DNA from 3 places in the Crossiella sp. NPDC003009 genome. Region 1 is predicted to be linked to each of the others. Evidence: riboswitches for the same ligand, from Rfam matches in the RefSeq annotation. Region 1 holds a riboswitch; each other region holds the start of a gene.
What was found. Region 1 has a riboswitch for S-adenosylmethionine ahead of thrC (threonine synthase). Riboswitches for the same ligand answer to the same signal wherever they lie in the genome.
Positions count from the first base shown of each region.

Region 2: it holds a riboswitch for S-adenosylmethionine, as region 1 does, so the genes downstream of both, ACWDY5_RS24880 (methionine ABC transporter ATP-binding protein) here and thrC (threonine synthase) in region 1, are expected to answer to the same signal.
Region 3: it holds a riboswitch for S-adenosylmethionine, as region 1 does, so the genes downstream of both, ACWDY5_RS39065 (aminotransferase class V-fold PLP-dependent enzyme) here and thrC (threonine synthase) in region 1, are expected to answer to the same signal.

Region 1 covers NZ_JBSFUA010000055.1:40,241-50,492, forward strand. The annotation lists gene nadD (nicotinate-nucleotide adenylyltransferase) at 1-571, shown strand, start outside; gene rsfS (ribosome silencing factor) at 630-1,025, shown strand; gene ACWDY5_RS35935 (histidine phosphatase family protein) at 1,022-1,633, shown strand; gene octT (diglucosylglycerate octanoyltransferase) at 1,630-2,346, shown strand; gene ACWDY5_RS35945 (DegV family protein) at 2,358-3,209, shown strand; gene ACWDY5_RS35950 (helix-hairpin-helix domain-containing protein) at 3,595-4,434, shown strand; gene ACWDY5_RS35955 (DNA internalization-related competence protein ComEC/Rec2) at 4,874-7,366, shown strand; gene thrC (threonine synthase) at 7,469-8,734, opposite strand; SAM riboswitch class I at 8,746-8,876, opposite strand; gene holA (DNA polymerase III subunit delta) at 8,989-9,969, shown strand.
Region 2 covers NZ_JBSFUA010000026.1:26,649-36,900, reverse strand. The annotation lists gene ACWDY5_RS24905 (hypothetical protein) at 1-199, opposite strand, end outside; gene ACWDY5_RS24900 (ABC-F family ATP-binding cassette domain-containing protein) at 390-2,183, opposite strand; gene ACWDY5_RS24895 (4-(cytidine 5'-diphospho)-2-C-methyl-D-erythritol kinase) at 2,231-3,196, opposite strand; gene ACWDY5_RS24890 (MetQ/NlpA family ABC transporter substrate-binding protein) at 3,277-4,089, opposite strand; gene ACWDY5_RS24885 (methionine ABC transporter permease) at 4,104-4,787, opposite strand; gene ACWDY5_RS24880 (methionine ABC transporter ATP-binding protein) at 4,784-5,806, opposite strand; SAM riboswitch class I at 6,014-6,104, opposite strand; gene rsmA (16S rRNA (adenine(1518)-N(6)/adenine(1519)-N(6))-dimethyltransferase RsmA) at 6,249-7,139, opposite strand; gene ACWDY5_RS24870 (transglycosylase family protein) at 7,150-8,466, opposite strand; gene ACWDY5_RS24865 (TatD family hydrolase) at 8,848-9,693, opposite strand; gene ACWDY5_RS24860 (aminodeoxychorismate synthase component I) at 9,785-10,252, shown strand, end outside.
Region 3 covers NZ_JBSFUA010000071.1:20,894-31,145, forward strand. The annotation lists gene ileS (isoleucine--tRNA ligase) at 1-2,871, shown strand, start outside; gene ACWDY5_RS39035 (TetR family transcriptional regulator) at 2,911-3,492, shown strand; gene ACWDY5_RS39040 (potassium/proton antiporter) at 3,625-5,106, shown strand; gene ACWDY5_RS39045 (hypothetical protein) at 5,103-5,543, opposite strand; gene ACWDY5_RS39050 (hypothetical protein) at 5,629-6,516, shown strand; gene ACWDY5_RS39055 (M23 family metallopeptidase) at 6,617-7,270, shown strand; gene ACWDY5_RS39060 (hypothetical protein) at 7,330-7,914, opposite strand; SAM riboswitch class IV at 8,125-8,239, shown strand; gene ACWDY5_RS39065 (aminotransferase class V-fold PLP-dependent enzyme) at 8,275-9,645, shown strand; gene lspA (signal peptidase II) at 9,683-10,246, shown strand.

The DNA of each region.
Region 1 (10,252 bases):
GGGCGGCACCTTCGATCCCGTGCACCACGGGCACCTGGTCGCCGCCAGTGAAGTGCAGGCCCGGTTCGACCTGGACGAAGTGATCTTCGTGCCGACCGGGCGGCCGTGGCAGAAGGAACATCACGTGGTGTCCTCGCCCGAGGACCGCTACCTGATGACGGTGATCGCCACCGCGTCCAACCCCCGGTTCTCGGTGAGCAGGGTCGACGTGGACCGCACCGGGCCCACCTACACCATCGACACCCTCTCCGACCTGCACCAACAGCATCCGAACGATCAGCTGTTCTTCATCACCGGCGCGGACGCGCTGGAGCAGATCCTCGGCTGGTGGCGGGCGGACGAGCTGTTCGAGCTGGCCCACTTCGTCGGGGTCACCCGGCCTGGTTACCAGCTCGACGACGACCACCTGCCGCGCGGCGCGGTCAGCTTGGTCGACGTGCCCGCGATGGCCATCTCCTCCACCGACTGCCGGGAGCGCGTGGCCAAGGGCATGCCGGTCTGGTACCTGGTGCCCGATGGTGTGGTGCAGTACATCTCGAAGCGGAACCTCTACCGCGACCCGGCGCCCTGACCGCCCGGTACCCTGAGTGACCTGTGCGGACCCCGAAGGTCGCACGGGGAGGAGCAACGTGTCAGCGACCGAGGAGGCCCGCCGGCTGGCCCACGTCGCCGCGCTCGCGGCGGCCGACAAGAAGGCCCACGACATCGTGGTGCTGGACGTGTCGAACCAGCTGGTGATCACCGACGTCTTCGTGATCGCCTCGGCGCCCAACGAGCGCCAGGTGCAGGCGATCGTGGACAGCGTCGAGGAGAAGATGCGCGAGGCCGGCAGCAAGCCGGTGCGGAGGGAAGGCGCCCGCGAGGGGCGCTGGGTGCTGCTGGACTTCGTGGACCTGGTGGTGCACATCCAGCACGCCGAGGAGCGTTCGTTCTACGGCCTGGAGCGGCTGTGGAAGGACTGTCCCCGGATCGAGTTCGACGACGTGGTGGCGCACCAGCCCGCGGACGAGGACGTCCAGGCGTGACCCTGTCCAGGCTGATCCTGTGGCGGCACGGGCAGACCGGCCACAACGCCTCCGGCCGGCTCCAGGGCCAGCTCGACGTCGAGTTGAACGACATCGGCCTGGCCCAGGCCAAGCGGGCCGCGCCCCTGGTGGCGGCGCTGGAACCGGACCTGCTGGTCACCTCGGACCTGCGGCGGGCGGCGGACACCGCGGCGGCGTTCACCGCGGCCACCGGGATGACGCCGAGGATGGACAAGCGGCTGCGGGAGACCGACGTCGGCCAGTGGATGGGCATGTCCGGCGCGGAGGTCGAGGCCGACTGGCCCGGCGCGCTGGATCGCTGGCGGGCCGACCCCACCTTCGCCCCGCCCGGCGGTGAGAACCGGCTGGAGGTCGCCGCGCGCGCGGTCGAGGTCGTCTCCGAACTGGACCTGACCACCGACGGCACCGCGCTGTTGTGCGCGCACGGCGGCCTGATCACCGGCCTGATCGCCAGGCTGCTGGCGCTGCCGGTGGAGGTCTGGCCGTCCCTCGGCGGCCTGCACAACTGCCACTGGACCGTGCTCGCCCGCCGCGCCGACGACACCAAGTGGCGGCTGATCAGCCACAACGTGGGGGCGACTGGTTGAGCCGGGGACGCCTGCTGGTCCTGGGCGACTCGCTGGCCTTCCACGGCCCGGAACACGCGCTGCCCGCCGACGATCCCCGGCTGTGGCCGAACATTGCCGCGGCCGGGCTGGATCGCGCGGCGGAGCTGTTCGCCGGCTTCGGCTGGACCGCCCGGCACGGCTGGTGGGCGCTCACCGGCGACCCCCGGCTGTGGTCGGTGCTGCCCAGCGCCGACGCCCTGGTGCTCGCGCTGGGCAGCATGGACACGCTGCCCAGCCCGCTGCCGACCTACCTGCGCGAGGGCCTGCGCCACCTGCGCCCGGACCCCCTCCGCCGGTTCGCCCGGTCGAGCTACCTGGCCGCCCAGCCGCACCTGGCCAGGATGCTCCGCGGCCACCCGGTGGCCCTGCCCCCGCACCTCACCGTGGCCTACCTGGACCGCTGCCTGCGTGCCGTCCGCGCCATCCGCCCAGGGCTCCCGGTGGTCGGCATCCTCCCGTCGGTGCACAACTCACCCGACTACGGCCACGTGCACACCGGCCACGCCCCCGCGGCCGCGGCCCTGCGCGCCTGGTCCGCCCGCACCGAGGTCCCCCTGCTCGACCTGCCGGCCCTGGTCCGCCCGCACATCTTCGGCGGCGCGGGCAACCCGGACGGCATGCACTGGGGATATTCCGCACACGCCGAGGTCGGCTCGGCACTGGCCGCCCTGCTCCGCCCGATGCTTCCGTAGGCTGCGTCCCCGTGTCCGTCGCCGTGTTCACCGACTCCACCGCGTACCTGCCGGAGGGCTTCGCGACCCGCCACGGCATCCACGAGGTGCCCCTGCACGTCACGGTGGACGGCGAAAGCGGCCTGGACGGCAAGGACATCGGCCCCAGCGAACTGGCGGCGGCCCTGGCCGAACGCCGCACCGTCACCACCTCCCGCCCCACTCCCGCCGAGTTCGCCACCGCCTACCGCGAAGCCCTGGCCACCGGCGCCACCGGCATCGTCTCCATCCACCTGTCCCGCGAACTCTCCGGCACCTGGGACGCCGCCCGCCTGGCCGCGCTGGAGGTGGGTTCGGACCGGGTCCGCGTCGTCGACTCCCGCTCCACCGCCATGGGCCTGGGCTTCGCGGTACTGGCCGCAGCCAAAGCCGCCACCCAGTCCGCCACCCCAGCCGAGGTCGAAGCGGTCGCCACCCACACCGCCACCCACACCAGAACCTTCTTCTGCCTGGAAACCCTGGAACACCTCCGCCGCGGCGGCCGCATCACCCCCACCGCCGCCCTGCTAGGAACTGCCCTGGCGGTAAAACCCTTGCTACACGTGGAAAACGGCCGAATCCTGCCCCTGGAAAAGGTCCGCACCACCAGCCGCGCCGTGTCCCGCCTGGTCGACCTGGCCACCGAAGCAGCGGGCCAAGGCCCGGTAGAGGTAGCGGTCCACCACCTGGGCTCCCCACAGCGCGCCGCGGAACTGGCCGGCCGCCTGGACGAACGCATCCCCGGCTGCGACGGCTGCGTCATCTCCGAAGTAGGCGCGGTAGTAGGCGCCCACACCGGCCCCGGCGTCCTGGGCGTAGTCGTCCTGCCCCGCCAGCCCGCCTAACGCCACCACCGCTCCACCCTCAATCGTCAGCGGCCCAGCGCTCTTCCACCGCAGCCTCGGCCTCGGTCCGCCGCTCCCGCCTTCGCGCTTCCCGCCTTCGCGCTTCCCGCCTTCGCGCTTCCCGCCTTCGCGCTTCCCGCCTCCCGCTTCCCGCCTTCGCGCTTCCCGCCTTCGCGCTTCCCGCCTCCCGCTTCCCGCCTCCCGCCTCCCGCCTCCCGCCTCCCGCCTCCCGCCTCCCAGCGAAGCGCGGCACCCTACACCACCCGCACCCCCACCACCGCTCCCTCCGCCCTCCCCACCAGCACTTATCCACAACACCCCACCTATCCACAGCCACCCCCGCCCCCGCTGGATCCCCCTCCTCCCCGCCCCTAGCGTCGATCCCATGTGGCGCTTCCTCACTGCGGCAACCAGCACCCGACGCGACCTCGCCCGGAACCGGTTGTCCGAACTGGCCGCCGCCGCACGCGCAAGACCCGGCCCCGACCCGCCCCCCGAACTGGATGGCATCAAGGTCATCCAGCTGGACGAGTCAGGCCACCAACTGCCGGCCCGGCCGTTGTCCCGCACCCCGAAGTGGCTTTCCCGGCTCCTGCCAAGGAGTCCGAGGGGAGTCAGGTGGGACCCCGGCCGACCGGCGGCACTGGCAGTGGCGGTCGTCGCAGTCCTGGCTGTCGCGACGACCGCGCTGCTGGTGTGGCAGGACCGGCCGGCCAGGGAGACCGCTCCGGAGCTGTCCCAGTCGGCCGGTCCCGCCGCCCCTCCGACCACCAAACCCCCAGCCACCACGGGCGCCGGCGCCACATTGGTGGTCAGCGTGGTCGGGAGGGTGACCAGACCCGGGCTGGTTACCCTCACCGAAGGGGCTCGCGTCGCCGATGCCGTCCAGGCGGCAGGCGGCGCACACCCGAACGTCGACCTCAACGGCCTGAACCTGGCCCGCCGGTTGACCGACGGGGAGCAAGTGCACGTCGGTATCCCGCCACCACCCGAGCAGCTCCCGGACAGCCAGGGCTTGCCTCCCGGTGGCACCGCCAAAGTCAGCCTGAACAACGCGACCACCGCCGCCCTCGACGCACTGCCAGGAGTGGGTCCCGTGACGGCGCAGCGCATTGTCCAGTGGCGGACCAAGCACGGCCGCTTCACCTCGATCGACCAGCTGCGGGAGATCGAGGGTATTGGAGAGTCCCGCCTCGCCCGGCTCCGCGAGCTGGTGAGCCTCTGACCCAGGGCGCCGGTCCCGAGCAGGGACCAAACCAACGGGACCGAGCACCGAGGCAGGGACACACATGCGGAGAACGAGTCGTCCGACGCGGCAGATCGCCGTGGCCGACGCACGAGAAAGGGGAGAGCGTGCACCCGTACCCACGGCGACAAGGCGCGGAAAGGGGGGAAGCAGCAGCGCACCGCGCGAACGACTTGTTCTCCGCGACCCATCACCAGCCCAGGAGCCACCACATCCCGTGACCCCGGGCTCACCCGAGGCCTTAGCCCCGGAGCCGCCTCAAGCGTCACCTCCGGGCCCACCCGCGTGCCCGGCCCCGGGGTCACCCGAAGTGTCACCTCCGGGCCCACCCATGCCCCCAGCCCCGGAGCCGCCCGAAGTGTCACCTCCGGTGCCAACCGAGCCGCCAGCCCCGGAGCCGCCCGAAGTGTCACGTCCGGTGCCACCCGAGCTCCCAGCCTCCGAGCCGCCCCCACCCTCCGGCCCGGACCTACGCCTGGTCCCCGCCGCCCTGGCCACCTGGGCGGTAACCCTGCTCGGCCTCCACACCGGCTGGCTCTCCGCCACCGTGACCGCGATCCTGCTCACCGCGGCCGCGGTCACCGCCGCACGCCTCCTTCCTCGCCCCCGCAAACCCACCCACCCCGCAACCCCCGCCTCGGTCTCGACACCCCAGGCCGCCACCCAGCCCCGCCGCTTCCACCGATCCCTCCGCCACCGCCTGGCCGCCGCAACCCTCACCGCCTGCGCCCTGGCCGGAGCCGCCGCCATCGGCATCGCCCTCAGAACCCATGCCACCGCCACCCACCCCCTGCACGCCCTCGCCGAACGAGGCGCCACCGCGACCCTTACCGGCACTATCACCGGCGACCCCCGCCCCATGCGCACCCCGGCCTACGGCGGCCGCCCCACCAACAGCAACGGCACCGTCCTCACCCTCGACCTCGAGTCCGCGCACGCCGTCGGCGACCAGGTGTCCACCGGCGGCGCCGTCCTCCTGCTCGCCCTGCACGACTCCTGGTCCGAGGTCTCACCCGGCCAACGCCTGCGCACCACCGGAAAACTGGCCCCGGCCCGCCCCGGCGACCTGACAGCCGCCGTGCTCCGAGTGCACAACGCGCCAGAACTCCTTGGCACGCCACCGTTCTGGCAACGCGCCGCCACCGACATCCGCACCGGCCTCCGCCAGGCCAGCTCCGTCCTGCCCACTGACCAGGCGGGCCTGCTGCCCTCCCTGGTGGTCGGCGACACCACGACCCTCGCACCCAGGGTCGTCGCCGATTTCCGTGCCGCGGGCCTGTCGCACCTGCTGGCCGTCAGTGGCACCAACCTGGCGATCGTCTGCGGCGCGGTTCTCCTGCTGTGCCAAGCCCTCCGTGCCGGTCCCCGCACGGCGACAGCGGCAGCGGCCTTGGCACTACTGGGATTCGTGATCCTGGCCCGGCCCCAGCCGAGCGTCCTCCGCGCCGCGGTCATGGCCGCCATCGGCCTCTACGCCCTGACCTCCGGACGGGAGCGAGCCGCGATCCCCGCCCTGGCGGGCACCATCACGATCCTGCTGCTCGCCGATCCCGAACTCGCCGGCGACCTGGGTTTCCTGCTGTCCGTACTGGCCACCACGGCCCTGGTCCTGCTGGCCCCACGCTGGTCGGACAACCTGCGTCAACGCGGCGTCCCCGGCGGTCTGGCCGAAGCGCTGGCCATCCCCGCCGCGGCCCACCTGTTCACCGCCCCGGTGGTGGTCGGCATGACCGGCGAACTCAGCCTCACGGCCGTGGTGGCCAACTTGCTCGCCGCTCCAGTGGTCGCCCTGGCCACGGTTCTCGGTGTGCTGGCCGCCGTCCTGTCGGTGATCCATCCCGGCGCCGCCGAACTCCTGGTCCACGTCACCGGTCCGGCGATGTGGTGGCTGGTCACCGTCGCCCACCACGCGGCCGCGGTGCCCATGTCCACCCTGCCCTGGCCCAGCGGTGCCGGCGGCGCCTTCCTTCTCATCGGCGTCCTGCTCGTGCTCGCCCTGCTGCTACGGCGACGCCGGTTCCGCGTCCTGTTCCTGGCGGCGGCCCTGCTCGCGATCCTGGTCCTGGTGCCCATCCGGGTGCTGCGCCCCGGCTGGCCGCTGCCCGGCTGGGCCGTGGTGGCCTGTGACGTCGGCCAGGGCGACGCCATCGTCCTAGCCACCGCCGATCCGGGCCGCGCGGTGCTGATCGACACGGGTCCCGACCCGATCTCCATCACCGCCTGCCTCCGCGACCTGGACATCGACCGGATCCCGCTGCTGGTTCTCACTCACCTGCACGCCGACCACATCGGCGGCCTGGCCGAGGTCCTCGCCGAGCACTCGGTGGGCGCGGTCGGCATCAGCTCTGTTCAGCAACCACCTTGGGCGGTCAAGGAAATTCGCCGTGCCACCGAGGTCGCGGGCGTGCCCGTGATCGAGCTCCACCCGGGCACCAGCACCACCTGGCCCGCACTGACCGTCGACGTCCTCGGCCCCCGCAGCCCCACGGCGCTGGGTGCCACCGGCGAACGCGCCAGCGGCACCGCTCTCAACGACGCCTCACTGGTCATCCGCGCGCACACCACCGCGGGCCGGGTCCTGCTCACCGGCGACATCGAACTAGCCGGTCAAGCAGACCTGTTGGCGGACAAGGGATCCGAGCTGTCCGCCGACATCCTCAAGGTCCCCCACCACGGCTCCCGCTACAGCCTGCCCAGGTTCCTGGCCACCGTCCGGCCCCGGGTCGCGCTGATCAGCGTCGGCGCGGACAACGACTACGGCCACCCCAGCCCGCTGATCCTGGACGCCCTCCACACCCAGGGCACCCAGGTTCTGCGCACCGACCAAGACGGCGACCTGGCCATCGCCCCCAGCCCGCAGGGCCCGGTGATTTCCCGCCACGGCAAAGAAAAATCCCGGACACCCAGATGACCCAGCCGATCCGCCGCAGCCCCACGCCGTCCGCCACGAACACACACGGCGTGCCACCCGGTCGCAAGAACCGGCCGGCACGCCGTGCGGCGAAGCGTGGGATCAGAGGCCGAGGGCCTCGCGGACCGCCGCGGCCGACGGCGGGACGGTGGCGCGGGGGCCGATCCGGTCCTGCACCGCGTCCAGGGTCTTCAGGCCGTCGCCGGTGATCAGCAGGACGGTCTCGGCGTCCGGGTCGAGCTGGCCGGTCTCGATGAGCTTCTTGGCCGTCGCGACGGTCACGCCGCCCGCGGTCTCGGCGAAGATGCCCTCGGTGCGGGCGAGCAGCCGGATGCCCTCGACCACCTCTTCATCGGAGACGTTCTCGATGGCGCCGTTGGTGCGGCGGACCGTGTCGAGCACGTACGGGCCGTCGGCGGGGGCGCCGATGGCCAGGGAGCGGGCGATGGTGTCCGGCTTGACCGGGGTCACCACGTCGTGGCCTGCCTTGAAGGCGGCGGCGACGGGGGAGCAGCCGGTGGCCTGGGCGCCGAAGACGCGGTACGGGCTCTGCTCGACCAGGCCGAGCTCGCCCAGTTCGCGGAAGCCCTTGTCGACCTTGGTCAGCTGGGAGCCGGAGGCGATGGGCACCACGATCTGGTCCGGCAGCCGCCAGCCGAGCTGCTCGGCGACCTCGTAGCCCAGGGTCTTGGAGCCTTCGGCGTAGTAGGGCCGGACGTTGACGTTGACGAACGCCCAGTCCTCGTGGTCCGCGGCCAGTTCGGTGGCCAGGCGGTTCACGTCGTCGTAGTTGCCGTCGACGGCGATCAGGGCGCCGTCGTACACGGCGGTGGTGAGGATCTTGGCCCGCTCCAGCGAGGACGGGATCAGCACCACCGACTCCCAGCCGGCGCGGGCGGCGGCCGCGGCCACGGCGTTGGCCAGGTTGCCGGTGGAGGGGCAGGCCAGGACCTTGAAGCCCAGTTCGCGGGCGGCGGCCAGGGCCACCGCGACCACGCGGTCCTTGAACGAGTGGGTGGGGTTGCCGGTGTCGTCCTTCACCCAGATCCGGCGGACGCCCAGCGCCTTGGCCAGGCGGTCCGCGCGGACCAGCCTGGTACAGCCGGGGTCGGTGTTCGGGTGGGCGTCCACAGTGGACGGCACCGGGAGCAGGTTGCGGTAGCGCCAGATCGACTGCGGGCCCGCCTCGATGTCCTCCCGGCGGACGGTCCCGAAGTCGTAGCCGACCTCAAGGGGACCAAAACACTCGGCACAGGCGAACTCGGCGGCGAGTGGGACCTGGTGGCCGCACTCCCGGCAGACCAGGCTGCGCGCCGGGCCGAGGTCAAGGGTCTGCTGGGCGCTGCTGGGCGCCTCGATGGTCGTCATCGCGAGGTATCTCCTCATCTTTCCCGCTGTCGCGGGGCGGATTTGGCACCGTGTTCACCTGCTCCCTCGCGGAATTCGCGTTGAGCCTGTGCCGGTTGCCGGGGTGTCGTAGGGCCGATCCCTCTACCCCTCTGGATGAGCTGTATTCAGTTGTCTGTGGCTCACCGTACGGCACGGTCGCCACTGAGAGCTACCGCCAGCCCAGTATGCGGGAGGCCGCAGGGCTGTCAGACCCCCGTGAAAGGATTGCCGGTGTGAGCGCCCCAGCCGTCACCCCCGAGCCGCTGCACCTAGTGATCGGGGAAGAGGAACTGCTGGTCGAGCGGGCCGTGAAGGCGTCGTTCGACGCGGCACGGCTGGCCGATCCGCAGGCCGAGCTGACCAAGGTCCGGGTGACCGACCTCACGCCGCCGGAGCTGATCGAGCTGGTGAGTCCCTCCCTGTTCGCTGAGGGCCGGGTCATCGTCCTGGAGGCCGCGCAGGAGGCGGGCAAGGAGATCGCGGAGGCGATCGGCTCCTACTGCAAGGCGCCCAGCGAGGGCGTGGTGCTGGTGGTCGTGCACAGCGGCGGCGGGCGGGGCAAGCTCGCCAAGGAACTGCCGGACGCCCTGCGCAAGGCGGGTGCCAAGATCACGACCTGCGCGAAGCTGACTAAGCCCGCCGACCGCGAGGCCTTCGTCAAGGAAGAGTTCCGCCGGGCGGGCGGGCGGGTCGACCCGGCCGGGCTGGCCGCGCTGATCGAGACCGTGGGATCGGACCTGCGGGAGCTGGCCGCGGCCGCCTCCCAGTTGGTGGCTGACACCGGCGGCTCGGTCGACGAGCAGGCGGTGCGCCGCTACCACCGGGGCCGGGCCGAGGTGACCGGGTTCGTGGTCGCGGAGAAGGCGGTGACCGGCGACCGAGCCGGGGCGCTGGAGGCGTTGCGCTGGGCGCTGCAGACCGGGGTGCCGCCGGTGCTGGTCGCGGACGCGCTGGCCGACGCGGTCCGGACCATCGCGCGGGTCTCGGCCGGCGGACGAGCCGATCCGTTCGCGCTGGCCGGTCAGCTGGGCATGCCGCCGTGGAAGGTCAAGAAGGCGCTGGGCCAGTCCCGCGGCTGGGAGCCCGAGGGCTTGGCCGAGGCGATGAACCTGGTGGCCGGGCTGAACGCGGACGTGAAGGGCGTCGCCGCGGACGCCGGATACGCGCTGGAGCGAGCCGTGCTGCGATTGATCTTGGCGCGACGGGGGCGCTGAGCCCAGGGCAGGGGATGGCTGCGGCTCGGGTGCCGCGGACGGCTGTCGCCCGGATGCTGCGGACGGCTGTCGCCAAGATGCCGAGGACAGCGGTGTCCCGGACCGGGGCGCTAGGCACCTGCCGCCCGGGATGCCTGGAGATGTGGCTGGCGGGGTTCCTCGGCTAGCGGCGCGCCGAGGAACCCCGCCGGGCCTGGCGGGTGGGCGGGGTTTGGTGGTGGGGGGGGGAGGGCAGGGCGGGGTTCAGCCGGCCGGCATCCGGCGGTGCTAGAGGGAACGGATG
Region 2 (10,252 bases), on a different contig from region 1:
CTTCGCGGTGCAGCGCGCGGGCGGTCTCGGCCTCGCCCCGGCATTCGGCGATGAAGCCCAGCTCGGCCAGCAGCAGCGGGGTGCCGTAGTAGGGCTGGGCCAGGCCGCGGTGCCAGGCCAGTGCCGCGCCGAGCCGCGGTGGTCTGGCCGAGGTGCAGGTGCGCCCAGACCAGGAACCAGGTGCCCAACGACTGTCCACTCTGGACTCTTCAGAGCTGGTTGTGCCGATGAGCAAAGCGAAACCGGGCCGCCAGGCGCCGGTGGTGGCCGCCTGTGCCTGGTGGCACTGGCCGCGCAGGAACCAGTGCCAGGCCAGTGCCGCGCTCAGCCGCTCGGCGGTCGGCGGAGCGGCCAGGTCCAGGGCGGCGCACAGGTTGGAGCGGCGGTGGCTACTCGGCGGTGTCGGCCGCCAGCAGCCACTGCTCCTCGACCTCTGCCTTCTCCGCCAGCACCGCGCGCAGCTCCGCGTCCAGCTTCAGCAGCCGGGCCGGGTCGGTGGCCGCCTCGGCCAGTGCCGCGTGCAGCTCGGTCTCCCGCTTGGTCAGCTTCTCCAGCTGGCGTTCCAGGCGGGCGAGCTCCTTGCGGGCGGCGCGCTGGTCCGCGGCGCTGGGGCCGGTGGCGGCCGGGGCAGGCGCGGCGGGTTCCTGGGGCAGGGTGGCGCGGGCGATCAGGCCGGACTGGCCGCTTTCCTCGCGGCGGCGCAGGTACTCCTCGATGCCGCCGATCAGGTGGGTGATCTTGCCGTCGCCGAAGAGGGCCACCACCTGGTCGCAGACGCGTTCCACCAGGTAGCGGTCGTGGCTGACCACCACCAGGGTGCCCGGCCAGGAGTCGAGCAGGTCCTCCAGCTGCTGGAGGGTGTCGATGTCCAGGTCGTTGGTGGGCTCGTCGAGCAGCAGCACGTTCGGCTCGGCCATCAGCAGGCGGCACAGCTGGAGCCTGCGGCGCTCGCCGCCGGAGAGGTCGCCGACCGGGGTCCACTGGCGCTGCGCCGGGAAGCCGAAGAGCTCGGCCAGCTGGGAGGCGGACATCTCGCGTTTGCCCAGCACCACCCGCCGGGCGATCTCCTCCACCGCTTCCAGCACGCGCAGGGCCGGCGGCAGGTCGGCCAGCTCCTGGGACAGGTGCGCCAGCCGGACGGTCTGGCCCTGGATCCGTTTGCCGGCCTCGGGTTCGCGTTCACCGGCGAGCAGCTTGAGCAGGGTGGTCTTGCCGGAGCCGTTCACCCCGACCAGGCCGATCCGGTCGCCGGGCCCGATCCGCCAGGTGACGTCGGTGAGCAGCGGGCGGTCTGGGATGGTCAGGTCGACGTTCTCGACCTCCAGCACGGTCTTGCCGAGGCGGCGCTTGGCGAAGCTGACCAGCTCCACGGTGTCCCTCGGCGGAGGCACGTCGGCGATCAGGGTCTCCGCGGCCTCGATCCGGTACCGGGGCTTGGAGGTGCGGGCCGGCGCGCCGCGGCGCAGCCAGGCCAGCTCCTTGCAGGCCAGGTTCCGCCGCTTCTCCTCCAGGGTGTCGGCCACCCTGGCGCGCTCGGCGCGGGCGAAGATCCAGTCCGCGTAGCCGCCCTCGTACTGCTCCACCTTGCCCTGGACGACCTCCCAGGTCTTGGTGCACACGGTGTCCAGAAACCACCGGTCGTGGGTGACCACCACCAGCGCGCCGCGCCGGGTGAGCAGGTGCTCGGCCAGCCAGCGCACGCCCTCCACGTCCAGGTGGTTGGTCGGCTCGTCCAGCACCACCAGGTCCAGCTCCTGGACCAGCGCGGCGGCCAGCGCGACCCGGCGGCGCTCGCCACCGGACATCTCGGCCAGCGGGCTGTCCAGGCCGAGCGCGGTCACGCCGAGCCCGTCGAGCACGTTGCGCGCCTTGGGGTCGGCCGCCCACTCGTGCTCGGCGGCGAAGCCCAGCGGGTCCAGCACCAGGGACCGCACGGTGGCGCCCTCTGGCAGCTCGCTGCGCTGGGTGACCACGGCCATCCGCAGGTCCCGGCTCCGGCTGACCCGGCCCTCGTCGGGCGGTTCGACCCCGGCGAGCACCTCCAGCAGGGTGGTCTTGCCACCGCCGTTGAGCCCGACCACGCCGATGCGGTCGCCTTGGGACACGCCGAGGGACACCGCGTCCAGCAACGGCCGCACGCCGTAGGACTTGGACACGGACTCCAGGTTGACCAGGTTGACCATCAGAAGTTCGCGTTCTCCACTATGAGTTGCCGTCCGCGCAGCAGGAACTACGCGTGCACCTCGGGCGGAGCGGAGCGAGGGGACTCCTCGACGCTCATCACCCTGGCGCCGTGCACCGGCCCCTGTGCCACTCGCACGGTACGGCACACGCCGACCCCGGCCAGCTCCGCGGCGACCCGGACCGCCGACTCGGCGTCCTGGCAGAGGAACGCGCAGGTCGGGCCGGAGCCGGAGACGATCCCGGCCAGCGCGCCCGCGTCCACGCCCGCGCGCAGCGTGCGGCGCAGGGACGGGCGCAGCGACACCGCGGCGGCCTGCAGGTCGTTGCCCAGCAGCAGGGCCAGCTGCCGGGGGTCGCCGGTGGCCAGCGCCTCCACCACGGGTTCGACCGCGCCGACCCTGGGCGGCTCGCCCTCGGCGCGCAGCCGGTCCAGCTCGTGGAAGACCGAGGGCGTGGACAGGCCCTCGTGGTCCAGCGCGAGCACCCAGTGGAACTGGTGGCGGGCCAGCACCGGGACCAGCCGGTCGCCCCGGCCGGAGCCGAGCGCGGTGCCGCCGTGCAGGCAGAACGGCACGTCCGCGCCGAGCGCGGCGGCCACGTCGGCCAGCTCGTCCTTGCCGATCTCCAGCTTCCACAGCGAGGCCAGGCCGACCAGGGTGGCCGCGGCGTCCGCGCTGCCACCGGCCATGCCGCCGGCCACCGGGATGCCCTTGCGGATGTGCACCCTGACCCTGGGGTCCTTCGGGTCCCGGCCCACGTACTCGGCCAGCGCCGTCACGGCCTTCCAGGCCAGGTTGGAGAAGTCGGCGGGCACCATGTCCGCGCTGTCGCCGACCACCTCGATCCCCGGCTCCTCGGCCACCGAGACCGTGACCTCGTCGTTCAGGGACAAGGCCTGGAAGACGGTCATGAGGTCGTGGTAGCCGTCCTTGCGCACATCACCGACGGCAAGGTGCACATTGACCTTGGCCGGGGCACGGACGATGACCGGGGGCGGAACGACTGCCAGCACCCTGTCAGCGTACGTGCTCGCCCCGGAAAACACGCCCGGCTCCTGCTCCGCGGACGACTTTCTGCCGGTTGCCGCCAACGTCAGGCCGGGATGACCGCGCCGCCGAACTCCTTCTGGATGTAGTCCCTGGTCTGCTGCGAGGTGAGCAGCTCGGCCAGCGCCTTGATCCGCTTGTCCTCGGCCAGCTCGGGCCGGGTGACCAGCCCGTTCGCGTAGGGGTTCTGCTCGGCCTTCTCCACCGCCAGCGAGCCCTTGATCGGGTCCAGCCCGGCGTCGATGGCGTAGTTGCCGTTGACCACCGAGGCGTCGGTGTCGTCCAGGCTGCGGGCCAGCTGCGCGGGCTCCAGCTCGACGAACTTGATGTTCTTCGGGTTCTCCGCGACGTCCTTGAGCGCGGCGCCCTGCTCGCTGCCCGGCTTGAGCTTGAGCACGTTGTTCGCCTGCAGCAGCCGCAGCGCGCGGGTCTGGTTGGCCGCGTCCTGGGACAGCGCCACCTTCGCGTTGTTCGGCAGGTCGGCGATGTTCTTGACCTTCTTGGAGAAGACCGCGAGCGGCTCGATGTGCACCGGCGCGACGAACTTCAGGTCGCCGCCGCGCTCCTTGAGGAACTCGGTCAGGTAGGGCACGTGCTGGAAGTAGTTGGCCTCCAGCTGCTTGTCCACCAGCGAGGTGTTGGGCAGCACGTAGTCCTGGAACTCCACCACCTCGATCTTGAGGTTCTTGCTCGCGGCCAGGTTGTCCTTGACCCAGTTGAGGATCTTTGCGTGCGGCACCGGGCTGACCGCGACCCGCAGCGCGGAGTCCTGGTTGGCGGCGTTGTCCCCGCCGGCACCGCAGGCGGTGAGGACGAGGGCGGCGGTGACGACGGTCGCGATGAGGGCGGGAACCCGCATTGGAGCTGTCCTTTCTAGACGGTGATCTGGCGGCGACGGTCGACCGTGCGCGAAACAAGATCAAAGAGAATCTGCACCAGGAAGGTGAGCGCGGCCAGCACGATCACCGAGCTGTACAGAAGACGGGAGTCGAAGCGCTGGTAGCCGTAGGTGATGGCCAGGTTGCCGAGGCCACCGCCGCCGACCGCGCCCGCCATGGCGGAGTAGCCGATCAGCGCCACCGCGGTGACCCCGACCGCCGCGATCAGCGAGGGACCGGCCTCCTTGACCAGCACGCTGCGGACGATCTTCGGCTTGCTCGCCCCGGTGGTCAGCGCGGCTTCCACCACGCCGGCAGGCACCTCCCGCAGCGCGGACTGCACCAGCCTGGCCAGGAACGGGATCGCGCCGATGGCCAGCGGCACGACCGCGGGGCCGCTGCCGATGTAGCTGCCGGCCAGCGCCCTGGTCACCGGGATCAGCGCGACCAGCAGGATGATGAACGGCAGCGACCTGGTCAGGTCGACCACGAAGCCCAGCGCCCGGTAGACCAGGGGCTGCGGCCGCAGCCCGCCCGGCGCGCTGGCGTGCAGCAGGACGCCGAGCGGGAGACCGCCGAGCACCGCGAACAGGGTGCCGAGTCCGACCATCAGGCCGGTCTCGGCCCCCGCCTGGGCGAGCTTGTCGAAGACTTCCGCCCAGGGTGTTGCCTCTTTCACGCGGCTGCTCCTCCAGCGAGCACAGTCGGCCGGCGGCGGACGACGGCGCCGCGGTCGGCGATCCAGTCGAAGGCGGCGTCGGCGTTGGCTCCGGTCAACGCGACCCGGAACCGGGCCACGGGGGTGTCGGCCAGGCGGGTCATGCCGCCGCCCAGCAGGTTCAGGTCCACCTCGAAGCGGCTGGCCGCCTCGGGCAGCAGCGCGCCGACGGCGGCGAAGCCGACCAGCACCACGTCGGCCACCCGGTCGAAGCGGGCGTCGGTGTCCCCGGCGCGCACGATGTCCTCCACGCCGGGCAGCAGCGCGCCCGAGGTGCGCGAGCCGGCCTGGGTGACCAGGTCGAGCACCTTGCCGTGCTCGACCACCTGGCCGCGGTCCAGCACCGCGACGTCATCGCAGATCCGGCGGACCACGCCCATGTCGTGGGTGACCACCAGCACGGTCACGCCCAGTTCGGCGCGGGCCCGGTCCAGCACGGTGAGCACCGAGGCGGTGGTGTCCGGGTCCAGCGCGGAGGTGGGCTCGTCGGCCAGCAGCACCGAGGGGTTGGCGGCCAGCGCGCGGGCGATGGCCACCCGCTGCCGCTGCCCGCCGGAGAGCTGGTCGGGGTAGCTGCCCGCCTTGTCGGCCAGGCCGACCAGGTCCAGCAGCTCGACCACCCGCTTGCGCCTGGACTCCACCGGCGCGCCGGCGGCCTCCAGCGGCAGCGCGATGTTGCCCGCCGCGGTGCGCTGGCGCAGCAGCGAGTCGTTCTGCGGCACCACGCCGATCTGGCGACGGGCGGCGCGCAGCGCGGAGCCGCGCAGGGTCACCAGGTCGGTGCCGTCGACCAGGATGCCGCCCGAGTCGGGCTGCTCCAGCAGGGCGATGCAGCGGGCCAGCGTGGACTTGCCCGCGCCGCTCTCCCCGACGACGCCGCACACCGTTCCAGCGGGGACCTGGAGCGAGACGCCGTCGAGCGCGACGGTCGTGCCACTGCGGCCCCGGTAGGCCTTGGTCAGGTTCTCAACTGTGATCACGATGTCTCCATGGCAGGGCGGTGCCGCGCTCGGCGGCCCGCGCACACCTGTGTGTCCGGTGCTCCGGACGTAAGCGGGTAGAGCGTGTGGAGGAGGAGAACGCCGTCAGAGCGGCGGAAGTCCGGTCAGGACCGACAACCGGAGACCGTACGACGACCGTGATCGACTACCCGTCGACGCGTCAGCACGCGCATGAGCTTCATGTCTGCTCCATCGCTCCTGGCGGTAGCACCTGCCCATTGCTGGGTGGTTGCTGCGGCGTCACAGATCCAGGTCTCTCGGCCGCTCGGGATGGATTACTCGAACAGTACAACTGAGCCAACAGAGGAAAAGCAAGTGCATCCGCCCGTTCGGCCGTGGTTCGTTCGCCAGATCACAGCTGTAACGGACAACCGAGCGTCGGCGAACGCACCCCTCGGGTTCAACGGGTCACGCGGCGTGGTTATTCCCCGAGCTCGGCCTCGGCCTTGGCGATTTTCACGTAGGCGGCGATGTCCAGCTGCTCGCCCCGGGTGGTCGGCTCGATCCCGGCCGCGGCCAGCACCCGGCCAGCCCGCTCGGCCGAACCGGCCCAGGAGGCCAGTGCGGCGCGCAGGCCCTTGCGGCGCTGGGAAAAGGCGGCCTCGATCACCGCGAACACCGCGGCCTTGTCCGCGCCCTCCGGTTCGGCGCGACGGGTGAAGGCGACCAGCGCGGAGTCCACGTTGGGCACCGGCCAGAACACCGCGCGCGGCACCGCGGAGGCCCGGCGCATCGCGGCGTACCAGGCGGCCTTGACGCTGGGCACGCCGTAGATCCGGCTGCCGGGACCGGCGGCCAGCCGGTCGGCCACCTCGGCCTGCACCATGACCAGACCCCGGCGCAGCGAGGGCAGTTCGGCCAGCAGGTGCAGCACCACCGGCACGGCCACGTTGTAGGGCAGGTTCGCCACCAGCGCGGTGGGCGCGGGCTCGCCGAGGTCGGCGGCGCGCACCCGCATCGCGTCGGCCAGCACCACCCGCAGGTTCGCCGCCAGCTCCGGCGCGCGCTCGGCGGCAGTGGCCGGCAGCAGTCCGGCCAGCACCGGGTCGATCTCCACCGCGACCACGCCCGCGCAGGCGGGCAGCAGGGCCAGGGTCAGCGAGCCGAGGCCGGGGCCGACCTCCAGCACCACGTCGTCGGCGGAGAGCCCGGCCTCCCACACGATGCGGCGCACCGTGTTCGGGTCGTGCACGAAGTTCTGCCCCAGCTTCTTGGTGGGACGCACGTCGAGCTCGGCCGCCAGCCGACGCACATCGGCCGGGCCGAGGAGCGAGACGCCCTGCGGCCCGGCCGGTGCCGGAGTTTCAGTCACCCGCCAGAGACTACTTGGGCAGGTTCAGCTTCGATGAGCAGTGCGGCCAGGCGCCGTAGCCGCCGCGGGCGTCGCGCAGCTTGGTGGCCACCGCGATCTGCTGCTCCCGGCTGGCCTGGTGCGGCAGGGCGGCGTACTGCGCGCCGCCGTAGGCCCGCCAGGTGCCGGCGTTGAACTGCAGGCCGCCGTAGTAGCCGTTGCCGGTGTTGGCCGCCCAGTTGCCGGTGGCCTCGCACTGCGCCAGCCGGTCCCAGACCGCGCCGTCCGGCGGCACCTTGGTGCCGACCCGGATCTTCTTCGGCTTGGCTTCCTTGACGACCTTGGTGCCCAGCTTCTCCCGGGCGGTCTCCTTGCCGTTCTTCATGGTGACCCGGTAGGTGACCATCTGCTCGCCGGGCGTGCCCGGGTCCTCGACCTTCTGCTCACCGCGCATCATGGTCGGGTCGTCGGTCTTCTCGACCGTCGGCTCGATGGCTTCCTTCTTGTTCACCACGGTCACGCCGGTGCGGCTGACGTGGATCTCCGCGCCGTCGCTGATCTTGCCGTCCGCGCCCAGGTTGACCTGGTCGTCGGGGCCAAGGCTGAGCTGGAGCTGCTGGAGCAGTTCGGAGACGGTGAGCGCGGTGGTCTTCATCCGCTGCGGCTCGTTGCCACCGTCGAAGAGCGTGACGTTCTTCGGGGTCTTGATCTCCAGCGCCAGGCCGTCGGTGGGGATGGCCGCGGTGCGGTCCTTGGACAGCCAGGCGCCGTCGTGGTTGATGCCGAGCTGGTTGAGCGCGTCGCCGACGGTGCGGGCGCGCACCCAGGACTCGGTGGTCTGGCCGTCCACGGTCATCTTCAGCTGACGGCCGCGCTCCAGCACGATCTTGCCGCCGTCGGCGATGGAGGCCTGCGGGGACGGGCTGAGCGCGTCGTGCGCCTGGGTGGTCAGGCCCTGGTCGGCCAGCACCTGGGCGACCGTGCTGGCGTAGGTGCGCACGGTCTGCTGGGTGCCGTCGATGTCGACGGTGACCTGCTTGTCCATCGCGACCGCGGCCGCGCCGCCGCCGGTCAGGGTGACCAGCGCGGCGGCCACACCGGCCTTGAGGAAGCGGCGCTTCCAGTCGGTGACGGCCTCGACCAGCACCGGCGGGATCTCGCCGCGGTCCCTGGCGGCGCGGTCCTCATCGTCCTCGGGACGGAGGTCGCGCAGCGCCGGGAGCATGGTGGTCTCGGCGTTGAGCAGGCCGATCAGCTCGTCGATGTCGACGTCCACGCTGTCCAGCAGCGCGTAGGCGTCGGGGCCGAGGACCTGGAGCACGTCATCGGTGGTGACGTTCAGGGACATCGACGGGTGGCTGGGGTGGTCCAGGTTGACGCCCCGGAACGCCGGCCGGTCCAGCACGGCGACGTTGTGCGCGGGGTTCTGCTCAAACCAGGAGTCCGAAGGAGTGGAGTCCTCGAACGTTCCAGTGCCCACGGCAACACCACGGGGTCTGCCGGTTCCGGTCACGGGGTCGATACCTCCAGGAGGCGGTGTTCATGCCAGGCGCGCCACTGCTGGTCGACGAGCCCCGACACACGTCTCCCTGTGGGTGCGAACCATTCCCGGAACCTGATGCCCCGGGAACGATCACGGGACAGTAACGAGTACCGGGGGGCTATGGAAAGGCCCGTTCGGCCGCTTGTGACGTGCACCACAGCAACGGTAAACGGTTACTGCGCGTCCTCACTCCATTGCCGACCGCTCTGCCAGCCGGAACACCCGTTCGGCGGTGGCGGAGGTGTTCGCGGCGAGTTCGGCCACATCCACTCCCCTGAGTGACGCCATGACACGCGCTGTATAGGTAACGGCGTACGGCTCGTTGGGCCTGCCCCGGTACGGATGGGGGGTCAGGAAGGGCGCGTCGGTCTCGATCAGGAACTGGTCGGCGGGCACCAGCCGGGCCGCCTCCTGGAGGTCGGCGGACTTGCGGAAGGTCACCGGCCCGGCGAAGGAGAGCACGTACCCCTTGTCCGCGCACCGCTTGGCGAACTCGGCGTCCCCGGAGAAGCAGTGGAAGACCACGGCCTCGGGCGCGCCCTCCTCGTCCAGGATGCGCAGCACGTCCTCGTGCGCGTCCCGGTCGTGGATCATCAGCGCCTTGTCCAGCCGCTTGGCCAGGTCGATGTGCCAGCGGAAGGCGGGGTCCTGGTCCTGCGGGGTCGAGTAGTCCCAGTAGTAGTCCAGCCCGGTCTCCCCGACCGCGACCACCCTGGGCGCGGCGGCCAGCTTCTCCAGCTCGGCCCGCTCGGCGTCGCCGAACACGCTGGTGCGGGTGGGATGCAGCGCGACCGCGGCGAAGAGCCGGTCGTCCCAGGCGGAGGCTTCCACCACCCAGCGCGCCGAGGGCAGGTCGTCGGCCACCGTCACCACCCGGCCGACCCCGACCGAGTCGGCCCGGTCCAGCGCGGCCCGCACCGAGTCGGGATCGGTGAAGCCGCAGGCGTCGAGATGGGTGTGCGCGTCGACCACCGGCGCCGGAAGCGGTTCCGGCAGCGGCGGCGGGTCGCCCTTGCGTCCGTGGTCAGCCACGGGGACCAAGCCTAGGAGACAGCTGCGACCGCCTGAGTTCACCTGGCCACATTCACTGTTCTGAAACAGCCCCACCGGTCATGATGCGCGCGTGCACGTGCTCACCCGGCCCGTCGGCCGCCGGTCCGCCCCGGAACTGGTGTTCCGGCGGCTGGTCGCGCGTGCCCACGAGCTGGGTCTGCCGCCGCCGGCCGCGCTCAGCGGCGACTGGTTCGGCGCGCGGGCCGTGCTGCTGCCCTCGGTGCAGGTCAACCCGGTGGCGGACGAGGTGGCACACACCGTGCCCTGCCTCCAGCCGACGGTGACCGGGCCGGTGCCGCCGGGCACGGTCGGCGGCGGCTGGTTCGGCTTCCTCGGCTACGGGCTCACCGATCCGGGGGCCTGGACCGCGCCGCGCGGGCTGCCGGACGCGGTCTGGGGCTGGGCCGACCACGTGCTGCGGCTGGACCACGGCGGGCAGTGGTGGTTCGAGGCGCTGGTGCCGGACAACCGCGCGGAACCCGTCGCGCTGGCCGCGGAGCTGGCCGAGCTGGTGGCCGCGAGCACCGAGCCGGCCCGG
Region 3 (10,252 bases), on a different contig from region 1:
ATGCTGGGCCGCCGGGTCGAGCGCCGCTTCGGCTGGGACTGCCACGGCATGCCCGCCGAGGTCGCGGTGGAGAAGGAACTCGGCATCACGCACAAGTCCGAGATCGAGCAGCTGGGCATCGAGAAGTTCAACGACGCCTGCCGCACCTCGGTGCTGCGCTTCACCGGTGACTGGCGGGACTACGTCACCCGGCAGGCCCGCTGGGTGGACTTCGACAACGACTACAAGACCCTGGACCTCCCGTACATGGAGAGCGTCATGTGGGCCTTCAAGTCGCTGTGGGACAAGGGCCTGGTCTACGAGGGCTTCCGGGTGCTCTGGTACTGCTGGCGCTGCGAGACGCCGCTGTCCAACACCGAGACCAAGATGGACGACGTCTACCGCGACCGGCAGGACCCCGCGGTCACCGTGGGCATGCGGCTGGAGTCCGGCGAGCTGGCCCTGGTCTGGACGACCACGCCGTGGACGCTGCCCAGCAACCTGGCCATGGCCGTGCACCCGGACGTGGCCTACGTGGTGGTCGAGCACGAGGGCGAGCAGTACCTGCTGGCCGAGGCCAGGCTGGCCGCCTACGCCCGCGAGCTGGGCGAGGACGCCGCCGAGCGGGTGGTGCGCCGCTACACCGGGGCCGAGCTGCTCGGCCGCAAGTACACCCCGGTGTTCCCGTTCTTCGCCGGGCGGGAGAACGCGCACCAGATCCTCGGCGCGGACTACGTGACCACCGAGGACGGCACCGGCCTTGTGCACATCGCGCCCGCCTTCGGTGAGGACGACAAGGCCGTCACCGACGCCGCCGGCATCGAGGTGGTCGTCCCGGTCAACGCCAGGGGCGAGTTCACCAGCGAGGTGCCGCCGTACGCGGGCACGCACGTCTTCGAGGCGAACAAGCAGATCATCCGCGACCTCAAGGCCGCCGGCGTGCTGCTGCGCCACGAGACCTACGACCACCCGTACCCGCACTGCTGGCGCTGCGACAGCCCGCTGATCCAGCGCGCGGTGACCTCCTGGTTCGTCGCGGTCAGCCAGTTCAAGGACCGGATGGTCGAGCTGAACCAGCAGATCAACTGGGTGCCGGAGCACATCAAGGACGGGCAGTTCGGCAAGTGGCTGGAGAACGCCCGCGACTGGTCGATCTCGCGCAACCGGTACTGGGGCTCGCCGATCCCGGTGTGGGTCTCCGACGACCCGGCCTACCCGAGGATGGACGTCTACGGCTCGCTGGATGAGCTGGAGCGCGACTTCGGCGTGCGCCCGACCGAGCTGCACCGCCCGGTGGTGGACGACCTGGTGCGGCCGAACCCGGACGACCCGACCGGCAAGTCGATGATGCGCCGGGTGCCGGAGGTGCTGGACTGCTGGTTCGAGTCCGGCTCCATGTCCTTCGCCCAGGTGCACTACCCGTTCGAGAACCGCGAGTGGTTCGACGACCACTACCCGGGTGACTTCATCGTGGAGTACACCGCGCAGACCCGCGGCTGGTTCTACACCATGCACGTGCTGGCCACCGCGCTGTTCGACCGGCCGGCCTTCCGCAACTGCCTGGTGCACGGCACCGTGCTGGGCGACGACGGGCAGAAGATGTCCAAGTCGAAGCAGAACTACCCGGACGTCCGGGAGGTCTTCGACCGGGACGGCTCCGACGCCATGCGCTGGTTCCTGCTGGCCAGCCCGGTCTCCCGGGGCGGCGACCTGAGCGTGACCGAGCGCGGCATCAGGGACGCGGTGCGCCAGGCCGTGCTGCCGCTGTGGAACTCCTGGTACTTCCTCTCCCTCTACGCCAACGCGGCCGGGGTGGAGGGCAAGTGGCGGGTCGACAGCGGGCACGTGCTGGACCGGTACGTGCTGGCCAAGACGCACGACCTGGTCAAGGCGGTGCGCACCTCGCTGGACGCCTACGACCTGTCCACCGCGCACCAGGCGGTCCGGGAGTTCCTGGAGGTGCTGACCAACTGGTACGTGCGCCGTTCCCGGGAGCGGTTCTGGGCCGGTGAGCAGGACGCGGTGGACACCCTGCACACCGTGCTTGAGGTGGTCTGCCGGACGGTGGCGCCGCTGCTGCCGCTGACCACCGAGGCGGTCTGGCGCGGGCTGACCGGCGAGCGCTCGGTGCACCTCACCGACTTCCCCGAGGTGGCCGACCTGCCTGCCGATGACAAGCTGGTCGCGGCCATGGATGAGGTGCGGCAGGTCTGCTCCACCGCGCTGTCCCTGCGCAAGGCGAACAAGCTGCGGGTCCGGCTGCCGTTGGCCAAGCTGGTGGTGGCCGCGCCCTACGCCGGGGACCTGGCCCCGTTCCAGGAGCTGATCCGGGACGAGGTCAACGTCAAGGACGTGGTGCTGACCACCGACGTGGCCGCGCACGGCCGGGTCGAGCTGGCGGTCAACGCCCGCGTCTGCGGCCCCCGGCTGGGCAAGGACGTGCAGAAGGTGATCAAGGCGGTCAAGGCGGGGGAGTGGACCACCAGCGCGACCGGCGCGGTGGTGGCGGCCGGGATCGAGCTGCTGCCGGCCGAGTACGAGCAGCGGCTGGTCTCCTCCGACCCCGGCGCGGCGGCCGCGCTGCCCGGCGGCTCCGGCCTGGTCGTGCTGGACACCGAGGTGACCGCGGAGCTGGCCGCCGAGGGCCTGGCCCGCGACCTGGTCCGGGTGATCCAGCAGGCCCGCAGGGAGGCGGCGCTGGACGTCTCGGACCGGATCGCGCTGACCGTGGAGGTGCCGGATGAGGTGCGTCCCGCGGTGGAGCGCTTCGCGGAGTTCATCGCGGCGGAGACGCTGGCCGTGGCGCTGACCCACGGTCCGGCCGGGGACGCCGGGTTCGGCGGCTCGGTGGGCGAGGGCACCGCGGTGCGGGTCGCGGTCGCCAAGTCCTGACGGTGCTTGGCCGGCACGACCGTACGGTACCGTACGGTCGTGCCAGCCAAGATCAGGAAAACCCGCGCGGACTGGACCACCGCCGCGCTGGCCGCACTCGCCGAGGGCGGCCTCGCCGCGGTGGCCATCGAACCGCTGGCGGTCCGGGTCGGCGCCACCAAAGGCAGTGCCTACTGGCATTTCGCCAACCGGGAGGCGCTGCTGGTGGCCACCCTGGAGCGCTGGGAACTGGAGCAGACCGAGGCCGTGATCGCGCTGGCCGAACAGGAACCCGATCCGGCGCACCGGTTGCGGCTGCTCTTCGCCAGTGTGCTGGACCGGCCCGAGGGCAACGCGGTAGAGCTGGCCCTGCTGGCGGCGGGCGACGATCCGGTCATCCGGCCGGTGCTGGACCGGGTGACCGACCGCCGGATCGCTTACCTGTCAACGCTTTTCGCCCAGTGCGGCTTCGGCAAGGCGGATGCCAGGCGGCGCGCGGTGCTGGCCTACAGCGCCTACCTCGGGCACGCGCACCTGTTCCGGATGGCCCCGGCCGCGATGCCCCGCTCGCGCGCGCAGCGGCGGGCGCACCTGGACGCCTCGATGGCGGCATTGCTCAGCAAGGAGAACGGTTCGGGGTGATTCCCCAAGCTTATCCCGGCCAGTGCCTCTGGGTACAGAGTCATGCACGATTCATCGCAATTCCCGAAAAATGGGTTCTGAGCAGCCACAATGGACACGCCAGAGTTTTAGTCTGATGTCCGGAGGCGCCGTATGACCGACCTGACGACCGTGCTCGGAATCGGCGCCGGGGTGCTCCTGGCGGCGGTGCTCGCCGTGCGCGTGTCCGTCCGGCTCGGCCTACCGTCTCTGTTGCTGTACCTCGGAATCGGGCTGGTCATCGGCGAGTCCGGCTTCGGTATCCAGTTCTCCGACGCCGGCCTCACCCAGTCCCTCGGCATCGCCGCGCTGGTGCTGATCCTGGCCGAGGGTGGCCTCACCACCCGCTGGTCGGCGGTGAAACCCGCGCTGGGCCTGGGTATCGCACTGTCCACAGTGGCCGTCGCGGTGAGCATCGCGGTCACCGGCGGGCTGCTGCACCTGATCCTGGACCTGGAGTGGCGCACCGCGCTGCTGTGGGGCGCGGTGCTCTCCTCCACCGACGCGGCCGCGGTGTTCAGCGTGCTGCGCGGGGTCGGGGTGAGCAAACGGCTGGCCGGTGCGCTGGAACTGGAGTCGGGGCTCAACGACGCGCCGGTGTTCCTGGCCGTGGTGCTGCTGGCCGGCACCGACCCGTTCACCTGGTGGACACCGGCGCTGGTGGTCTACGAGCTGGTGATCGGCGCCGCGCTGGGCATCGGGATGGGCTGGCTGGGCGCGGCCGCGTTACGCCGGGCGGCGCTGCCTGCCACCGGTCTCTATCCACTCGCGACGGTCGGGGTGTGCGTGCTGGCCTACGCCGCCGCCCAGGGCGTGCACGGCGCGGGCCTGCTCTCGGCCTACGTGGCCGGGCTGGTGCTGGGCAACGCCCGGCTGCCGCACCGCGCGGACACGCTCTCCTTCGCCGAGGGCCTCGGCTGGCTGGCCCAGATCGGCCTGTTCGTGCTGCTGGGCCTGTACGCCTCGCCGTCCCGGCTGTTCGACGTGCTGATCCCGGCCCTGGTCGCCGGTGGCGTGCTGCTGCTGGTGGCCCGCCCGCTGTCGGTGGCGCTCTCGGCCACCCCGTTCCGCCTGCCCTGGCGGGAACAGACGTTCCTGGCCTGGTCCGGCCTGCGCGGCGCGGTGCCGATCGTGCTGGCGATGATCCCGGTGACCCAGGGCGTGGAGGGCGCGCAGACCCTGGTGGACGTGGTGTTCGTGCTGGTGGTGCTGCTGACCCTGATCCAGGGCAGCACCCTGCCGGTGCTGGCCCGCTGGCTGGGGCTGGTGCGCAGGGGCGAGATGCAGGAGGTCCAGGTGGACGCCGGTCCGCTGGACGAGCTGGGCGCGGAGCTGCTGCAGATCCGCATCCCGAAGGGCTCCAAGCTGCACGGCGTCTACGTCTCCGAGCTGCGCCTGCCGGGGGGCGCCACGGTGAGCCTGGTGGTCCGCGCGGGCAAGGGCTTCACGCCACAGTCGGTGACCCGCCTCCAGTTCGACGACCAGCTGCTGGTGGTCACCACCGAGACCGCCCGCGACGAGGCGGAGAAACGCATCCGCGCCATCGACCGGGCCGGCCGCTACGCGCACTGGCGCGGTGAGCGCGGCGACGGTTAGCCGATGCAGTCCGTCGGCACCCACTCCGCGGTCACGTCCGCGGCGACGACCACGATGGTCCCGGTCAGGCACACGATCTCGTGCCGCACCCCGCGCTCGTGCGGCAGCAGCTCGTCCAGGAACACCTCCCTGGGCAGCTCGCCCGGCGGGTCGAAGGAGTGCTCGGCGACGCCGGTGTAGCGCAGCACCAGGTCCGCGTCGTGCTTCCAGCAGTTGTGCCGCAGCTCCAGCACGAGCTGGTCGCCGTCGGCCCGGAGTTCGGCAGGCTTGAGGTCCTTCACGCACCGCTTGCCGAAGAAGTCGTAGTGCTCCGGGTCCGTGGCGAAGGCCCGCGCACCCGGCGGCAGCTGGGGCGCGAGATCGGGCAGCAGGTCCAGGTAGGGATCCGCGTCGCTGTAGGTGCCGCCTTCGTCGAAGCGCACGATCACGTGTTCCATCGGGGCCGAGTCTGCCATTCGCGCCAAGCCGTTTTATGGCCGGTTTCATCAAGCCGGGGCTGCTCGCGGCGGCCACCATGGCCGGGTGCGACTCGATGAGGCCTCCCGGTTCCTGACCACCCACGGCCGCCTGCTGGAGCGTCGCCGGTTCGGCTTGCTCACCGGGCAGCCGGACCGCGCCGCGCTGCTCACCGCACTGGCTGCCTACCGCAACCCCGACGGCGGCTTCGGCTGGGCGCTGGAACCCGATCTGCGCTCGCCGGAGAGCCAGCCGCTCAACGCCATGCACGCCTTCGAGGTGCTCGCCGAGGCCGGCGGCGACCCCGAGCTGAGCCGCGGCCTGTGCGACTGGCTCGGCGCGGTCAGCCTGCCCGACGGCGGCCTGCCGTTCGTGCTGCCCATGCGCGAGTCCGCCGGCACCGCGCCCTGGTTCGCCGCGGCCGATCCGGCGGAGTCCTCGCTGCACCTGACCGCCGCCGTGGTCAGCCACGCGCTGCCGGTGGCCGCCCTGGACCCGGCGGTGGCCGCGCACCCGTGGCTGGCCGCCGCGGTGGACTACTGCTGGCACCGGATCACCACCCAGTCGGAACCGGGCGGCACCCTGGAGCTGCGCTACTCGCTGGCGGTGCTGGACGCGCTGTGCGACACCCGGCCGGAAGCGTTGCCGGAGCTGCGGCGGCTGGCCGAGCACCTGCCGGCTGACGGGATCCGGCCGGTCGAAGGCGGCCAGGCCGACGAAGCCCTGTACCCCTTGGACTTCGCGCCCGAACCGCACCGCCCGCTGCGGGAGCTGTTGCCGGCCAACGTGATCACCCGGGACCTGGACCGGCTGGCCGGGCTCCAGCAGGCCGACGGCGGCTGGCTGGTGGACTTCGCCTCCGCCTCGCCCGCGGGCGCGCTGGAGTGGCGGGGTTATGCGACGGTGCACGCGGTGAAGATCCTGCTGGCCAACGACTGGGGTGCGGTCGGCTAGGCCATTCGGCCGACATCGTTTGGGGCCTGACGGCTCGCGCCCAACTGGCTAACTTCATGGCTCCTTCACCCGAAAGGGTGCCCCCTGTAAGGAGTCCACGATGTCGGGGAACCGCCGTCCCACCTGGCTGCTCGCCGCCGCGCTGCTCTCCGGCGGCCTGCTGCTCGCACCCGCCGCGGTGGCCACGCCGCTGGCGGACCCGGTGCTCGCCCTGCCCTTCGCCACCGGCCAGCAGACCTACTCGGCCGGCGTGCACTCGGACAACGGGCAGAGCGGGGTCAAGAACGCGATCGACTTCTCGCCCAGTGACGGCGTCGCCCGCTCGGCGGCCGAGGGCACGGTGCGGATCCAGCGCTGCTCCGGCGGCGACTGGGTCACCGTGGACCACGCGGGCGGCTGGCGCACCGGCTACTACCACCTTGAGGACATCCAGGTCCACGACGGGCAGTCCGTCTCGGCCGGGACCCCGTTGGGGCGCACCGGGAACGCGCTGCCCTGCGGCGGGTCCAGCAGCGGTGCGCACGTGCACTTCACGCTGTGGCAGCTGGGCGCGGTGCCCAGCGCGGACGCCGACTGGAGTGGACTGTCCTACGAGGACGTTAGCACCTGGGTCGCGGCCGAGGCCGGGGTGCCGGTGGACGGGAAGGTGCTGGGCGCCTGGCGGTTCCACGCCGGGGCGCAGCAGTACGCCGGGCGCGCGGAGCGGGTCGGCGACGGGTTCAGCGTGTCGCTGCCCGGCCGGTTCCGGGTCTGAGCGCGGCGACCGGGACGGCCCGTGGTGAGGCCGTCCCGGTGGTGTGCGTCACTGCGCGCTCAGCCGCGGTAGAACCATTCCTGCACTTCGTAGTCCGGCCGGTTCGGGTCGACGAAATCAGTTCTCCAGGCAATCCAGAGTTGGCCGGGACGGTATTGCGACATCTTCGCCCAGACGTGCCGCTTGGCGTATCCCTGGTCGTAGAAGGCGTGGATGTGACCGGTGGACTGGCGGAACTCGGAATTGCTCCAGCCCCAGTCGCAGTTGGTCGGTGAGCACTTCCCGAACAGGCGCATGGTCCAGCCCGCGTCGTGCACGATGCGGCAGATCGAGCCTTCGCAGACGGTGACCGACTGGCAGTCCCGCAGCTCGGCCCTGGCGATGCCGGTGGCGTTCGGGTCCGCGTTGTTCCAGTTGCCGTGCTCGACGGCGTGACCACTGCAAAGAAGCGGAGCGGCGAGGCCGTTGGGTGCCGCGAGCTTGGTCGTGACCCCGGCCGGCGCGGTCTCGGCCGGGATCGGCGGTTCGGCGGGCGCGGCCTGTGCCGCGGCCGCCGCGCCCAGTGCCGCGCTGCTCATCATCATCGTCGCCACGGCTAATCGCACGAAGCCGCGCCGAATTCTGCTGGTGCCGTTTCTCTCCATGAAAGCCCCCTGGTGCGGAATTCCCGGGCGGATTCACCCGTCCGGCCAGGTTAGGGCGGGTCGAAATATCAACTCGGCGTCGCATGGGAATTCGCCCCAACCGGTGCCCGGCCAGCTGCCCGTTCGGCGAAGCCGGGTGGCCAGCGGCTTCCCGGTATCTGGAAAGGGGGCTTCCCAAGTCGCCGGTCCGTCGGCTAACTTCGGGGCCAAGGTCATGAGTACCAGCGCACAGCCCCGGCTTGCTGGTCGGCAACCCTCCTACCGCGGTGGGGTGCTCCGGGTGAGGACCTGGTCCGTCGCGAGGTGCGGCGGGCAAGCGCGGACCTCCTGGCAGGTCCGATCAGGACCCCGGAGGGTTGTATGTCGCTCGCTGTCATCCCCGCGCAGGCCACCGCCACCACCGCTGCCGCGACCACCACTGCCGCCGTGCCCGCCGTCGTCGGCGCGCACACCGCGGTGCCGCTGGTCACCGGGGAGCGGGTGACCTACGCCAACCTCGACCACGCGGCCAGCGCGCCGTGTCTGGCCGCGGTGCGCGACGCGGTGGACGAGCTGCTGCCCTACTACGCCAGCGTGCACCGCGGCGCCGGGTTCGCCTCGCAGGTGTGCACCAAGGTGTACGAGCAGGCCAGGGACGTGGTGCGGCGATTCGTCGGGGCGCACGCCAGCGACGTGGTGGTCTTCACCCGCAACAGCACCGACGCGCTGAACCTGCTGGCCCGCAGCGTGCCCAGGGGCACCAGCGTGGTCACCTTCGACACCGACCACCACGCCGCGCTGCTGCCGTGGCGCGGCCCCAGGGTCACCCGGATCGCCACCCCGGACACCCCGCAGGGCGCCATCGGCGCGCTGGCCGAGGCGTTGCGCAACACGCCGGAGGGCGCGCGGCTGGTGGTGCTGACCGGGGCGTCCAACGTGACCGGTGAGCTGTGGCCGGTGCGCGAGCTGGCCGCGGTGGCCCGCCGCTTCGGCGCGCGGATCGTGCTGGACGCCGCGCAGCTGGCCCCGCACCGCCCGGTGGACATCCAGCAGCTCGACGTGGACTACGTGGTGCTCTCCGCGCACAAGCTCTACGCCCCCTACGGCAGCGGCGCGCTGGTCGGCCGGGCGGACTGGCTGCACCAGGCCGAGCCGTACCTGGTCGGCGGCGGCGCCACCAAGCACGTGGTGGACTGGGGCGACCACCTGGGCGTGGGCTGGGCGCCCGCGCCGGAGCGGCACGAGGCCGGTTCGCCGAACGTGGTCGGCGTGCACGCCTTCGCCAGCGCCTGCCAGGCCATCACCCAGCACGGCTGGGACGCGGTCATCGCGCACGAGGCCGAGCTGTTCGCCCGGCTGCGCGCCGGGCTCAAGGCCATCCCCGGCCTGCGGGAGCTGTCGATCTTCGGCGCGGGGCAGGACCGGGTCGGTGTGGTGAGCTTCACGGTGGACGGTCAGGACCCGGGTCTGCTGGCCTCCGCGCTGTCCGCCGAGTACGGGATCGGGGTGCGCGACGGCGCGTTCTGCGCGCACATCGCCACCCGGCGGCTGCTGGGCCAGGCCGGGTCGGACAGCGACCGCGCGCTGCGGGTCAGCCTGGGTCTGGGCACCACCGCCGAGCACGTGGACCGGGTGCTGCTGGCGCTGCGCGAGCTGGTCGAGCACGGGCCGGGCTGGAAGTACGAGATCGTGGACGGCCGGTGGGCCCCGGTGAACGACCCGAGGCCGCTGCCGCCATTCATTAACGCCTGAGGTCGGGGGCGGTCCCGGCGTACGGGACAATGGGGCGGTGAGCACCGACGACAAGCCGCCCCGCCGCCTGGTGCCGTTCGCCCTGGTGGCGCTGGCGGCCTTCGCGGCGGACCTGATCACCAAGGACCTCGCGGTCGCCGCGCTCAACGGGCAGCCGCCGGTCCGGGTGGCTGGTGGCGCGCTTTACCTGGTGCTGCTGCACAACCCGGGCGCGGCGTTCTCGCTGTTCCCCGGCCAGACCTGGCTGCTGACGCTGATCACCACGCTGGTCGTGCTGGCCATCCTGATCTTCGCGCCCCGGCTGCGCTCCACCGGCTGGGCCGTGGGCATCGGCCTGGTGCTGGGCGGTGCGCTGGGCAACCTGGCCGACCGGCTGACCCGCCCGCCGGGCTTCGCCGAGGGACATGTGGTGGACTTCCTGTCACTGTTCGCCCCCGACGGCAGCGTGTGGCCGGTGTTCAACATCGCCGACGCGGCCATCGTCAGCGGCGGCGTGCTCCTGGTGCTGCTGGCCCTCTTCGGCGTCGACTACGACGGCAAGCGGCCGGGGCGCGGAGCAGACCAGACGAAGGCCGAGGCCACGGTGGAGGAAAACGCGTGAGTGACC